Regions from separate parts of the Pseudoalteromonas sp. ABE4_541 genome, predicted to be linked through region 1. Evidence: predicted binding sites of a transcription regulator. Region 1 holds the regulator's gene; the other holds the start of a gene.

Evidence for each region. The regulator NrdR, encoded in region 1, represses ribonucleotide reductase genes. The targets are predictions, from matches to a motif close to AAACACNANATNTNGTGTTT.
Region 2: a site for NrdR is predicted at 2,879-2,898, ahead of nrdA (class 1a ribonucleoside-diphosphate reductase subunit alpha). Genes of this name have one in related genera too.

What each region holds. Positions count from the first base shown of each region.
Region 1 covers NZ_JBSVEM010000002.1:41,601-48,382, reverse strand. Annotated here, with positions in the region: gene thrB (homoserine kinase) at 1-873, shown strand, start outside; gene thrC (threonine synthase) at 879-2,162, shown strand; gene glyA (serine hydroxymethyltransferase) at 2,405-3,661, shown strand; gene nrdR (transcriptional regulator NrdR) at 3,747-4,196, shown strand; gene ribD (bifunctional diaminohydroxyphosphoribosylaminopyrimidine deaminase/5-amino-6-(5-phosphoribosylamino)uracil reductase RibD) at 4,199-5,308, shown strand; gene ACW689_RS02865 (riboflavin synthase) at 5,317-5,973, shown strand; gene ribBA (bifunctional 3,4-dihydroxy-2-butanone-4-phosphate synthase/GTP cyclohydrolase II) at 6,003-6,782, shown strand, end outside.
Region 2 covers NZ_JBSVEM010000038.1:8,625-15,406, reverse strand. Annotated here, with positions in the region: gene nrdB (class Ia ribonucleoside-diphosphate reductase subunit beta) at 1-469, opposite strand, end outside; gene nrdA (class 1a ribonucleoside-diphosphate reductase subunit alpha) at 520-2,805, opposite strand; gene ACW689_RS21220 (HAD family hydrolase) at 3,170-3,817, opposite strand; gene ubiG (bifunctional 2-polyprenyl-6-hydroxyphenol methylase/3-demethylubiquinol 3-O-methyltransferase UbiG) at 3,814-4,524, opposite strand; gene gyrA (DNA gyrase subunit A) at 4,710-6,782, shown strand, end outside.

The sequences.
Region 1 (6,782 bases):
GCGCTAGCACCCATTGATGGCACATTGCTCGGTGATGTGGTGCACATTGAAGCTGCACAGCAAGATGCATTTAAGTGTGTTGGCCCATATGCAGATAAGTTGCCGGGAGATGCGAAAGACAATTTGGCATTTCAATGTTTAGAGCACTTTAAAGAACATATTGCACCTAATATGCCTGCGGCTCTATTAACTTTAGAAAAACGTTTACCGATTGGCTCTGGACTAGGCTCAAGCGCTTGCTCTGTGGTGGCAGCATTTGTGGCACTAGATAAATATGCACAAACGAATTTATCACAAGCAGCCATGATTGAATTGATGGCTGATTTTGAAGGCAAGGTGAGTGGGGCGCGCCACTACGATAACATCACACCTTGTTACTTGGGTGGGCTGCAATTAACGGCTGACTTAGTGCCGAATAAGGCGCTTAAGCTACCGGTTAATGAAGATTGGTATTATGTGGCGGCTTACCCTGGGTTTGCATTGAATACGGCCAAAGCAAGAGGCGTGTTACCCGCACAACTTGCGACACATGAAGCGGTGCTTTTTGCTCAGCGCCTGACAAGCTTTTGTATGTTACAGCAAAGTGGGCGTTTTGATGAAGCGCTGTTGTTAATGCAAGATGATATTGCTGAGCCGCATCGCCAATCTTTAATTACGGGGTTTAGCGATGCCAAAGCAGCCTTACCAAAAATTGGCGCTGAGCTTGTCAGTATCTCTGGCGCAGGTCCAACTTTATTTACTATTTGTAAAACGCTAGAAAGTGCTCAGCAATGTCAGCAATGGCTTGAGCAAAACTACATTAATGAACTTGGCTTTAGCCACATCTGTAAACTCGATAATTTAGGCACGCGTGCCATTCCTCAAGGAGCTTAATAACAATGCAATTGGTTAACTTAAAAGATGAATCTCAAAAAGTATCGTTTACAGAAGCGGTGAAAACAGGCCTAGGTCGTAATCAAGGCGTATTTTTTCCAACAGATTTAACAACCATGAGTAATGTTGATGCTTTATTGGACATGCCCTTTGTAGAACGTAGTACACAAATATTGTCTCACTTAATTGGTGATGAGTTACCTGCAGATACGCTAGCGTCTATGGTCGAGCGTGCGTTTAACTTTCCAGTGAAATTAGCTCAAGTGGATGAAAATAACTATTGCTTAGAGTTATTTCATGGTCCAACGCTTGCGTTTAAAGACTTTGGTGGTCGCTTCATGGCTGAGTGCATCGGCCTTTTCAATCAAGGTGAGCGCGTTACAATTTTAACGGCGACGAGTGGTGACACTGGGGCAGCCGTCGCTCATGCCTTTTACAAAAAACCAAACGTTGATGTGGTGATCCTCTATCCTGAGGGCAAAATTTCGCTAGCGCAGCAAAAACTGTTTACTACTTTAGGTGAGAATATTCATTGTTATGCAGTGGAAGGGAGCTTTGATGACTGCCAAGCGTTAGTGAAGCAAGCTTTTTTAGATGATGAAGTAAAACAAAAACTAGGTTTAAACTCGGCCAATTCCATTAACATTAGCCGTTTATTAGCTCAAGTATGCTATTACTTTGAAGCCCTTGCACAATTACCAGAAGAGAAAAGAGCGGATGTACATGTGTCTGTACCAAGTGGTAATTTTGGTAATGTATGTGCGGCCATGATTGCCTCCGTTATAGGCTTACCCGTGGAGAAGCTGTCTGCGACGACCAATCAGAATGATACGGTACCGCGTTATATAGAATCAGGACAGTGGGCACCGAATGCAACAATTGAATCATTATCCAATGCAATGGATGTGAGTAAACCTAATAATTGGCCTCGTGTGCAATCTATGTTGGATAGCAATAAATTCGATAAACATGATTTTTATTCAAGTTCAGTATCTGAGCAACGAACGCAAGAAGTCATGCGTGAAGTGGCTGCAAAAGGTTATATTGCCGAACCTCATACGGCAATTGCTTATGAGGGACTTACAGAAGATAAGCAAACACAAAGTACTGGGATTTTCCTTGCGACGGCTCATCCAGCAAAATTCAAAGAGTCTGTGGAGCAAGTGCTTGGACAGAAAATTGAGATGCCTCAAGTATTGCAAGATGCATTAGACAAAGAATGCTTGGCGCAACCGATGACTGCTGATTATGACAAATTGAAAGCCGCAATATTTGCTAAATTACTTTAATTTAGTTGCTTTAAGTGGCAGTCTCCTGACTGCCATCTATATTACTCACATTTAAATAGTTAATTTATCTCTTTAAAACTCATAAATATTTCAAATGTTAATGATAAAAAAATATCATTATTTTAATACTGTGAAATAATTTCAATCCCTGTTTAAATATGCTCATACCAATAGCATAGGCATTGCGCGCTTTTGAGCGTACAATACGGCTTTTATTATCTTACGTGCACCTAGGAGACCCCATGTTAGAACGTAACATGAATATTTCAGATTTTGATCCTGAATTGGCAAAAGCAATTGCGCTTGAAACACAGCGTCAGGAAGAACACATTGAGCTGATTGCTTCTGAAAACTACTGTAGCCCACGCGTATTAGAGGCTCAGGGTTCTCAGCTTACAAACAAGTATGCAGAAGGTTATCCTGGCAAGCGCTATTATGGCGGTTGTGAGCACGTAGATGTGGTTGAGCAACTTGCTATTGACCGTGCTAATGAGTTGTTTGGTTCTAACTATGCAAACGTGCAGCCGCATGCGGGTTCTCAAGCAAACGCGGCGGTATTCCAAGCGCTATTACAGCCTCATGATACTGTTCTGGGTATGAGCCTAGCACATGGTGGTCACCTCACGCATGGTTCTCACGTTAACTTCTCAGGTAAAACGTATAATGCAGTGCAGTATGGTTTGAATGAAGAAACTGGCGAAATTGACTACGCCCAAGTTGAAGCACTTGCACTTGAGCACAAGCCAAAAATGATCATCGGTGGCTTCTCAGCATACTCAGGTATTGTTGATTGGGCCAAGTTTAGAGAAATCGCGGACAAAGTTGGTGCATATTTACTGGTAGATATGGCGCACGTTGCAGGCCTTGTTGCCGCTGGTGTATACCCAAGCCCGGTTCCACATGCGCACGTTGTTACAACTACAACACATAAAACACTTGCGGGTCCTCGTGGTGGTTTGATTATTTCAGCTTGTAATGATGAAGACATCTATAAAAAGCTAAACAGCGCTGTATTCCCTGGTGGTCAGGGTGGTCCTCTTTGTCACGTTATCGCTGCTAAAGCGGTTGCGTTTAAAGAAGCGTTACAGCCTGAATTTAAAACTTACCAGCAGCAAGTTGTTAAGAATGCACAAGCAATGGTAGAAGTATTGCAAGAACGTGGTTACAAAGTCGTTTCTGGTAAAACGGACAACCATTTATTCTTGCTTGACCTAATTGATAAAGACATCACAGGTAAAGCGGCTGATGCTGCATTGGGTAATGCTTACATCACAGTAAACAAAAATTCAGTACCAAATGACCCTCGTTCACCGTTTGTGACATCAGGTTTACGCATTGGTTCTCCAGCGATTACGCGCCGTGGCTTTAAAGAAGCGGAATCTAAAGAGTTGGCAGGTTGGATCTGTGATGTTCTAGACAATATCGAAGATGAGTCTGTGCAGGCTCAAGTAAGAGAAAAAGTGAAAGCTATCTGCGCTAAATTGCCAGTTTACGCATAATTTCACTCACAAAAACGCCATTTTTTGTTATGATTAAGGCCGCTTTTATAGCGGCCTTTTTGTATGATTTCTAAAGTGAACCAATATGCACTGTCCTTTTTGTACCGCAAAAGATACTAAAGTAATCGATTCTCGTTTAGTGAGCTCTGGCCATCAAGTTCGTCGCCGCAGAGAATGCATCGAATGCCATGAGCGATTTACCACATTTGAAAGTGCGGAGTTGGTCATGCCACGAGTGATCAAGCAAGATGGTTCTCGTGAGCCATACAATGAGGATAAACTGATCAATGGCTTAGCACGCGCTTTAGAGAAGCGCCCTGTGAGTACAGAACAAATCGATGAAGTGATCCACGAAATTGAATCAAAAATCCGCGCGACAGGTGAGCGAGAAGTATCAAGTCACTTAATTGGTGAATGCATCATGGATGCCCTGAAAAGATTAGATAAAGTAGCTTATGTACGCTTTGCTTCTGTTTATCGTTCATTTGAGGACATACGGGAGTTTGGAGAAGAAATCGCAAGGCTGGGTGATTAATCATGTTCAGTGAGCAAGATCAAAAGTATATGGCATTGGCAATAGAATTGGCGAGAAAGGGCCGATTCACAACGACGCCAAACCCGAATGTGGGTTGTGTTATTGTTAAAGATGGCAATATTGTTGGTCAAGGGTTTCACCAACGAGCTGGTGAAGGGCATGCGGAAGTGCATGCACTCAATGCGGCAGGGGAAAAAGCACAAGGCGCAATCGCTTATGTAACATTAGAGCCTTGCAGCCATTACGGACGCACACCTCCTTGCGCGGAAGGTTTGATTAAGGCTAGTGTAAAACGTGTTGTCGCTGCTATGGTAGACCCTAATCCACAAGTGGCTGGAAAAGGCCTTGCGATGTTACAAGCCGCTGGGATTGAAACCGCGCATGGGTGTCTTGAAGAAGATGCAAGAGCACTCAATAAAGGTTTTTTAAAACGTATGGAGCAGGGGCTCCCGTATGTAACTTGCAAATTGGCCGCGAGCTTAGACGGAAAAACGGCGTTAAAAAATGGCGTAAGTAAATGGATCACAGGACCCGATGCACGTAAAGATGTACAGCGCTTTCGAGCTTTAAGTTGTGCGATTCTAACGGGGGCAGATACCGTGCTTATGGATGATGCCAGGTTAAACGTGCGTGAAGGTGAGTGTGATATAACGTTACCCAACGGCATGTCTTTAAGGCAACCTTTGCGTGTAATTATTGACTCTCAAAATCGTTTAACGCCAGATCTTGCTTTATTTCAACAGCCATCTCCAATATTAATTTTTCGCACTCGTCTTGATAATAAGCAACAATGGCCTCATTTCGTTGAGCAAGTATTGATAGAGTCTGAACAAAACAAAGTCTCATGTCAGGCTGCACTTGTTGAATTAGCTAAGCGCGGCGTCAACCATGTGTGGTTAGAGTCGGGGGCGACACTTGCGGGTGTTTTTGCAAAACAGTCACTAATTGATGAATATGTACTTTATCTCGCACCAAAGATAATTGGCTCGACTGGACGAAGTTTATTCAATTTACCCGAACTGACAGCAATGGAAGACGTTAGCCAACTTGAATTTGTCAATGTAGAGAACGTAGGCGACGATATTCGTATTATCGCTAAACCAAGTAAATAAGAGGCGATATGTTTACAGGAATCATTGAAGCGACCGGTACGCTGAGCGAGTTGAAAGCCGCGAAAGGCGATTTAGTAGTGAGAGTGAGTAGCTCAACGCTTGATATGAATGATGTGAAACTGGGTGACAGTATTGCCACCAATGGTGTGTGTTTAACCGTTGTTGAAAAGTTCAGTGATGGTTTTAGCGCTGACTTATCCAACGAGACCATTAAGTTGACTCAATTTGCTCACTATAAACAAGGGCAGAAAGTCAATTTAGAAAAGGCACTACAACCAATTTCTCGTTTGGGTGGCCACTTGGTATCGGGCCATGTGGATGGAATTGCCACCGTTGTAGCGATTGAGCCAAATGCACGCGCAACCGAGTATTGGCTGCAAGCACCAGTAGAATTAATGAAATACATTCCATACAAAGGTTCAGTTGCCATTGATGGTATCAGCCTGACCGTAAACGAAGTAAAAGCCGACCAGTTTAAGTTAACAATCGTGCCCCATACTGCACAAGAAACGACGATTGCCGATTTTAAAGTGGGCAGTAAAGTGAATTTAGAAGTCGATCAAATTGCCCGTTATTTGGAGCGGCTTGTTCAAGGTGCACAACCCAGTGCTAATGAATCTACTCTCACAGCCAGTTTGTTAGCCAAAGCGGGCTTTATAAAATAACCCCAGAACCTTAATTTAGTAGGTAAATTATGAATTTAAACAGCGCACAAGAAATCATTGATGACATTAAAGCCGGTAAAATGGTTATCCTAATGGATGATGAAGACCGTGAAAATGAAGGTGATTTAATCATTGCTGCTGAGCATATCTCGGCTGATGCCATCAACTTTATGGCGACTTATGGCCGAGGTTTGATTTGTTTAACAATGACACAAGAGCGTTGTCAGCAGTTAGATTTGCCCTTAATGGTGCGTAACAACGGCGCACAGTTTTCTACGAACTTTACCATGTCAATTGAAGCCGCTAAAGGGGTGACAACTGGGATTTCAGCGGCAGATAGAGCTCGCACTGTGCAAGCCGCTGTCGCAAAAGGGGCTGTACCGAGTGATATTGTGCAGCCAGGTCATATTTTTCCCATTATGGCGCAACCGGGTGGTGTATTAACACGTGCAGGTCACACGGAAGCTGGCTGTGATTTAGCCCGCTTAGCTGGGTTAGAGCCCGCTTCGGTGATCGTGGAGATTTTAAACCCAGATGGCACGATGGCGCGTCGCCCGCAACTGGAAGTATTTGCCAAAGAGCACGACATTAAAATTGGCACAATTGCAGATTTAATCGAATATCGCAACTTGAATGAAACAACTATTGAAAAAGTAGCCAAATGTAAGTTGCCCACCGAGTTTGGTGAGTTTGACCTGGTGACCTACAAAGACACCATTGATAATCAATTGCACTATGTCTTACTAAAAGGTGAAGTTAAACCGGGTGATACCACTTTAGTGCGCGTTCACTTACAAAGTACCTTTAAC
Region 2 (6,782 bases), on a different contig from region 1:
ATTTTGTCACGGCATCGGCACGCTGGTTAATACGGTCATTCGTTACGATATCATCGAAGACGAGTTCAGGCGACTGGGTAACATTTCGAATAATATGCGTGTATGAGCGGCTATGTATTGTTTCACTAAATGCCCAGGTTTCGATCCATGTTTCCAGCTCGGGTAATGACACGATTGGTAGTAAAGCAACGTTTGGTGAACGACCTTGCACACTATCAAGTAAAGTTTGATACTTAAGGTTGCTTAGAAAAATGTGTTTTTCATGTTCGGGTAGACTTTGGAAGTCAAGTCTATCTTTGCTGACATCAACTTCTTCTGGACGCCAAAAAAATGAAAGTTGTTTTTCAATGAGTTTCTCGAAAATTGGATATTTTTGTTGGTCGTAACGAGATACATTGACGGATTGACCAAAGAACATTGGCTCTTTTAACTGATCGTTATGATTTCTGCTAAAAGTCGAATAAGACATATTTTATATACTCAATACCAAAACATGCGGGTCTTGCGACCCGCTAAAACTTATATTTTACAAGCGCCGCCTGCACAATCATCATCCTCTGCTTGAGCTTTAAGCTCATCTTGAGAGTCTGAAGCGCCATCACGTGTATTGTGATAGTACAGTGTTTTAACACCTAATTTGTAGGCAGTCAGTAAGTCTTTTAAAAGTAACTTCATAGGGACTTTACCACCTTCAAACTTACTAGGGTCATAGTTTGTGTTTGCGGAAATCGTTTGGTCAACAAACTTCTGCATGATCCCAACCAGGCCCAAGTAACCATCGTTAGACGGAATATCCCAAAGGAGTTCATAGTTATTTTTCAAACGGTCATATTCCGGCACAACTTGCTTCAAGATACCATCTTTACTTGCTTTAACGCTAATGTGGCCGCGAGGAGGTTCAATACCATTGGTCGCATTAGAGATTTGAGATGAAGTCTCTGAAGGCATTAATGCTGATAGTGTTGAGTTACGCATGCCGTGGGTTTTAATGCTCTCTCGTAGCGCATCCCAATCTAGGTGTAGCGGCTCTTCACAGATCTTGTCTAGGTCACGCTTATAGGTGTCGATCGGCATGATGCCTTGTGAGTAGGTTGTTTCATTAAATAAAGGACAAGCTCCACGTTCTTTTGCTAGTTCATTTGACGCTTTCATCAAGTAATATTGGATCGCTTCAAAAGTACGGTGAGTAAGTGAATTTGCACTACCGTCAGAGTATTTAACGTCATTTTTTGCAAGGTAGTAGGCATAGTTGATAACACCAATACCCAACGTTCGACGTCCCATGGTTGCGCTGTGAGCAGCTGGCACAGGGTAGTCTTGGAAATCCAAGAGGTTGTCAAGAGCGCGTACCGCAAGTTCTGCAAGTTCTTCTAACTCATCAAGTGATTCAATCGCACCTAAGTTAAATGCAGAGAGTGTACACAACGCAATTTCACCGTCTGGATCGTTTACGTTGTTTAGCGGCTTAGTTGGTAGTGCAATTTCCAAACATAGGTTTGACTGGCGAATAGGTGCAACCTTCGAATCAAACGGGCTATGTGTATTGCAGTGGTCAACGTTTTGCAAATAAATACGACCTGTGCTTGCACGCTCTTGTGCGAACATTGAAAATAACTCAATAGCCTTAATACGCTTTTTACGAATTGATTCATCTTGCTCATATTGAACGTATAATGACTCAAACTTGTCTTGATCTTCAAAAAACGCATCGTATAACCCCGGTACATCTGATGGGCTAAACAATGTAATGTAATCGTCTTTGATTAAACGCGAGTACATCGTTTTGTTAAATTGCACGCCATAGTCTAAGTGGCGAACACGGTTTTCTTCAACACCACGGTTGTTCTTCAATACAAGTAGGTTTTCTACTTCTAAATGCCAAAGTGGGTAGAATAGGGTTGCTGCACCACCGCGTACACCACCTTGAGAGCAGCTTTTAACCGCCGTTTGGAAGTGCTTATAAAACGGAATACAGCCTGTGTGGTATGCTTCACCGTTGCGAATTGGGCTACCTAGCGCGCGAATACGTCCTGCATTGATACCAATACCAGCACGTTGACTAACATATTTAACGATTGCAGACGAAGTCGCATTAATAGAATCTAAGCTATCGCCACACTCAATTAATACACATGAGCTAAATTGGCGGGTTGGTGTGCGCACACCAGCCATGATTGGTGTTGGTAGTGAGATTTTAAATAGCGAAACTGCATCATAAAAGCGCTTAATGTAATCTAAGCGTGTCTCTTTTGGATAATCAGAGAATAGGCTAGCCGCTACTAAAATATATAAAAACTGTGCGCTTTCGTATATTTCACCAGTTACACGGTTTTGAACTAAGTATTTACCTTCAAGTTGTTTCACTGCAGCATAGCTGAAGTTTAAGTCGCGACTATGATCGATGAAGCTGTCTAGCTGGTCTAGTTCTTGCTCCGTGTAGTCAACAAGCAAATGCTGGTCATAGCGCTTGTCTTCAACCATTTTTGTAACATGGTCATAAAGGCGCGGTGGCTCAAATTGACCATAAGCTTTTTTACGAAGGTGGAATATGGCAAGGCGCGCAGCTAAGTACTGATAATCCGGTGATTCTTTGTCAATTAAATCAGCAGCAGCTTTGATAATCGTTTCATGAATGTCTTCAGTACGAATACCATCATAAAACTGAATGTGCGATTTTAATTCTACCTGAGATACTGAAACGTTATTTAAGCCTTCAGCGGCCCAGGTGATCACACGGTGGATTTTATCTAAATCAAGCGGCTCTTTACGGCCGTTTCTTTTGCTGACAGATAACTGTTGGTTCATAGTTGCGCCTGTATTCCTTCGGAATGTGTATTTTTATGGTAAACGCACGGTTCACACTATTTGTTTATCTATTCACCACTATATATGGTGATAAGCATACCGTGGATCACAAGATAGTGGGGTTACGTGAAATTTGCAATAGAACAACTTGTCTCTGATTGTGGATAACTTAGGGATAATTAGCCAGTGTTAGTGGCTATTAACCTTTGAGGATTTACGTGTAAACACACCTAAAAAAAATCAACCAAAGTGACCCTATTTTTTCGCAAATTCAAAAAAAATTCTAACTGATTTTTTTATATTCAACTTGGGTAGAAAAATGAGACAAGACACAACATATAGTGCCTTGCCTGATATTTGCACACTAGATATGTGAAAGTAACGACTCTGGGTTAGTTAAATTCAGATCTGCTTGCCAACTAAGCGCAATGGCTTCGCTCGGGACATAACCCCATAACGCAGCAGCAGAAAGCATCTTAGCTGCTTTTGCGGCTTCAATGTCACGTTCAGCATCACCAACGTAGATGCAAGTATCTGGTTCTACATCGAGTTGTTGTGCTGCGTGCAACAATGGTTTGGGTGATGGCTTCGCTTCATCTAATGTATCTCCACATACAACAACATCGATATGTTTGAGTTCTTCGATCTGTTCAAGCAAAGGAAGCGTGAGAAACGTTGGCTTATTTGTCATGATCCCAACCTTAATGTTACGCATGCTTAATTCGCTCAGTAAGTTAGTAATGCCTGCAAAACAGTGGGTATGAACAGCAATGTTTTGTGCGTAATAATCCAAAACAGATTGACGCAGCACATGTTCATCAAATTGGCAAAGCTGCTCTTGAAAACCTACATCTAATAAGGCTTTGACGCCGTTTGAAATAGCAGGGCTATAAATAGATTTATCGACTACGGGAAGACCATTACTTTTCAACGTATGGTTAAGTGCCGCGCCTAAATCGTCACAGGTATTCAGTAGGGTTCCATCCAAGTCAAAAATTACGGCCTGCGTCATGCGAGTTTCTCAAAATGAAGAATATAGTTTACGCTCACGTCATCACTGAGCTTAAATGTTTTGCTAAGCGGGTTATAAGTAATACCAGTACTTGCACGAACTTTAAGTCCAACACATTCTGCCATATTGATTAATTCGGATGGACGAATAAATTTATCATGGTCGTGAGTACCTTCTGGTACCATTTTGAGCAACTTTTCAGCACCAACGATCGCAAGTAAGTACGCTTTTGCCGTTTTGTTTAATGTCGAGAAAAACACGTGTGCACCTGGCTTAGCGAGCGTAGCAACGGCTTGAATAATAGAGGCAGGGTCGGGGACGTGTTCTAGCATTTCCATGCATGTAACAACGTCAAACGATTCTGGGTTTTGCTCAGCAAAGTCCTCCGCCGGTATTTTTTGATAGTCAACTTGAACGCCTGATTCTAAGCTGTGAAGCTTGGCTACGTTTAGAGGCTCTTGGCCCATATCAATACCTGTTGCTTTTGCACCTAGCTTGGCCATACTCTCAGTTAAAATACCGCCACCACAGCCAATATCTAGCACGTTTTTGCCGAATAAACCTTGGCACTTGTCATTAATAAAATCGAGCCTTAGTGGGTTAATATCATGTAGCGGTTTGAATTCGCCCTCGGCATCCCACCAACGCTCAGCAATACTTTCAAACTTGGCGATTTCTTGTTGGTCTACATTTTGATGTTCGGTCATAAAAAACTTCCTCGTTAATCTGAGCGCATTATAAGCAGGGTCAGATTAAAATCACTAAAACTTTGCGCCTGTAAATTATTTTAAAATGTGTTAGCATGGAAGTTCAGAATTAATAATAACTCAACCTCTTTGCCACGCATTAGTGTGACATAAAAGAGGTAGACACTGAAGGAAAGTGGAATCAAATGACTGATCTCGCCAATGAAATCCTGCCAGTCAATATCGAAGATGAACTCAAGAACTCGTACTTAGATTACGCAATGAGTGTTATCGTTGGCCGTGCATTACCCGACGTTCGTGATGGTTTAAAACCGGTACATCGTCGCGTGCTCTTTGCCATGAACGAGCTAAAAAATGACTGGAATAAGCCTTATAAGAAGTCGGCGCGTGTTGTCGGTGACGTGATTGGTAAATATCACCCTCACGGTGATAGTGCGGTATACGATACAATTGTACGTATGGCCCAACCATTTTCTTTACGCTACATGCTGGTTGATGGTCAAGGTAACTTTGGTTCAGTAGACGGTGACTCTGCTGCGGCGATGCGTTATACCGAAGTTCGCATGGCTAAAATGTCGCACGAGTTGCTGGCAGATTTAGAAAAAGAAACCGTAGACTACGTACCTAACTACGATGGTACGGAGCAGATCCCAGATGTATTGCCTACAAAAGTACCTAACCTACTGGTAAACGGTTCATCAGGTATCGCGGTTGGTATGGCGACAAACATTCCGCCACATAACTTAACTGAGGTTGTGAATGGGTGTTTGGCGCTTATTCAAAATCCAGACATGACCATCGATGAGTTAATAGAATACATTCCGGGTCCAGATTTCCCAACCGCTGCGATCATCAACGGTAAAAAAGGCATCGAGCAAGCCTATAAAACAGGTCGTGGTAAAGTTTACATTCGTGCTCGCGCTGAAATTGAAGTAGACGAGAAAACGGGTAAAGAAACCATTATCGTTCATGAGATCCCGTATCAAGTGAACAAAGCGCGTTTGATTGAAAAAATCGCTGAGCTGGTTAAAGAGAAAAAAGTTGAAGGTATCAGTGCACTACGTGACGAGTCTGACAAAGACGGTATGCGTATTGTTATTGAAGTTAAACGCGGTGAAGTAGGCGAAGTTATTCTAAACAACCTATATGCACAAACTCAGTTACAAACTGTGTTTGGTATGAACATGGTTGCGCTAGACAACAATCAGCCAAAGTGCTTTAACCTAAAAGAGATGCTAGAAGCGTTTATCATTCACCGTCGTGAAGTGGTTACACGTCGTACCGTGTTTGATTTACGTAAAGCCCGTGACAGAGCGCATACCTTAGAAGGTTTGGCGATCGCGCTGGCTAATATCGACCCTATTATTGAACTTATCCGCAAATCACCAAGCCCGGCTGAAGCAAAACAAGCACTTGTCGCCCGCCCATGGGAATTAGGCACCGTGAAAGCCATGCTTGAAAAAGCGGGTGAAGACAACGTGGCACGTCCAGATTGGCTTGAAGCTGACTTGGGTATTCGTGACGGTCAATACTATTTATCCGAGCAGCAAGCACAAGCAATTCTAGATCTCCGTTTACACAAGCTAACTGGTCTTGAGCACGAGAAAATCCTTGCTGAATACCAAGAGCTATTAGACCTAATTGCAGAACTGCTACATATCTTATCTTCGCCAGAGCGCTTAATGGAAGTTATCCGTGATGAGCTTGTGGTGATCAAAGAAACTTATGGCGATGAGCGTCGTACTGAAATCAGTGCTGCTGCCCATGACATTAGCTTAGAAGACTTGATCAACGAAGAAGACGTGGTAGTGACATTGTCTCATGAGGGCTATGTGAAGTACCAACCGCTTTCGGATTATGAAGCTCAGCGTCGTGGTGGTAAGGGTAAAGCGGCAACTCGCATGAAAGATGAAGATTTCATCGAGCGTCTATTGGTTGCGAATACGCACGACACCATTTTGTGTTTCTCAACGGCTGGTCGTATGTACTGGCTAAAAGTGTACCAGTTGCCTTTGGCGTCACGTGCAGCACGTGGTAAGCCAATCGTTAACTTACTGCCACTTGAAGAGAACGAGCGTATTACTACGATCCTTCCAGTTCGCGAATACGAAGAAGATAAATACGTACTGATGGCAACGGCTAACGGTACTGTGAAGAAAACCCCATTAACGGCATACAGTCGTCAACGCGCTAGCGGCATTATTGCGATCAACTTAAACGAAGGCGATTGCTTGATTGGTGCCGATATCACTAATGGT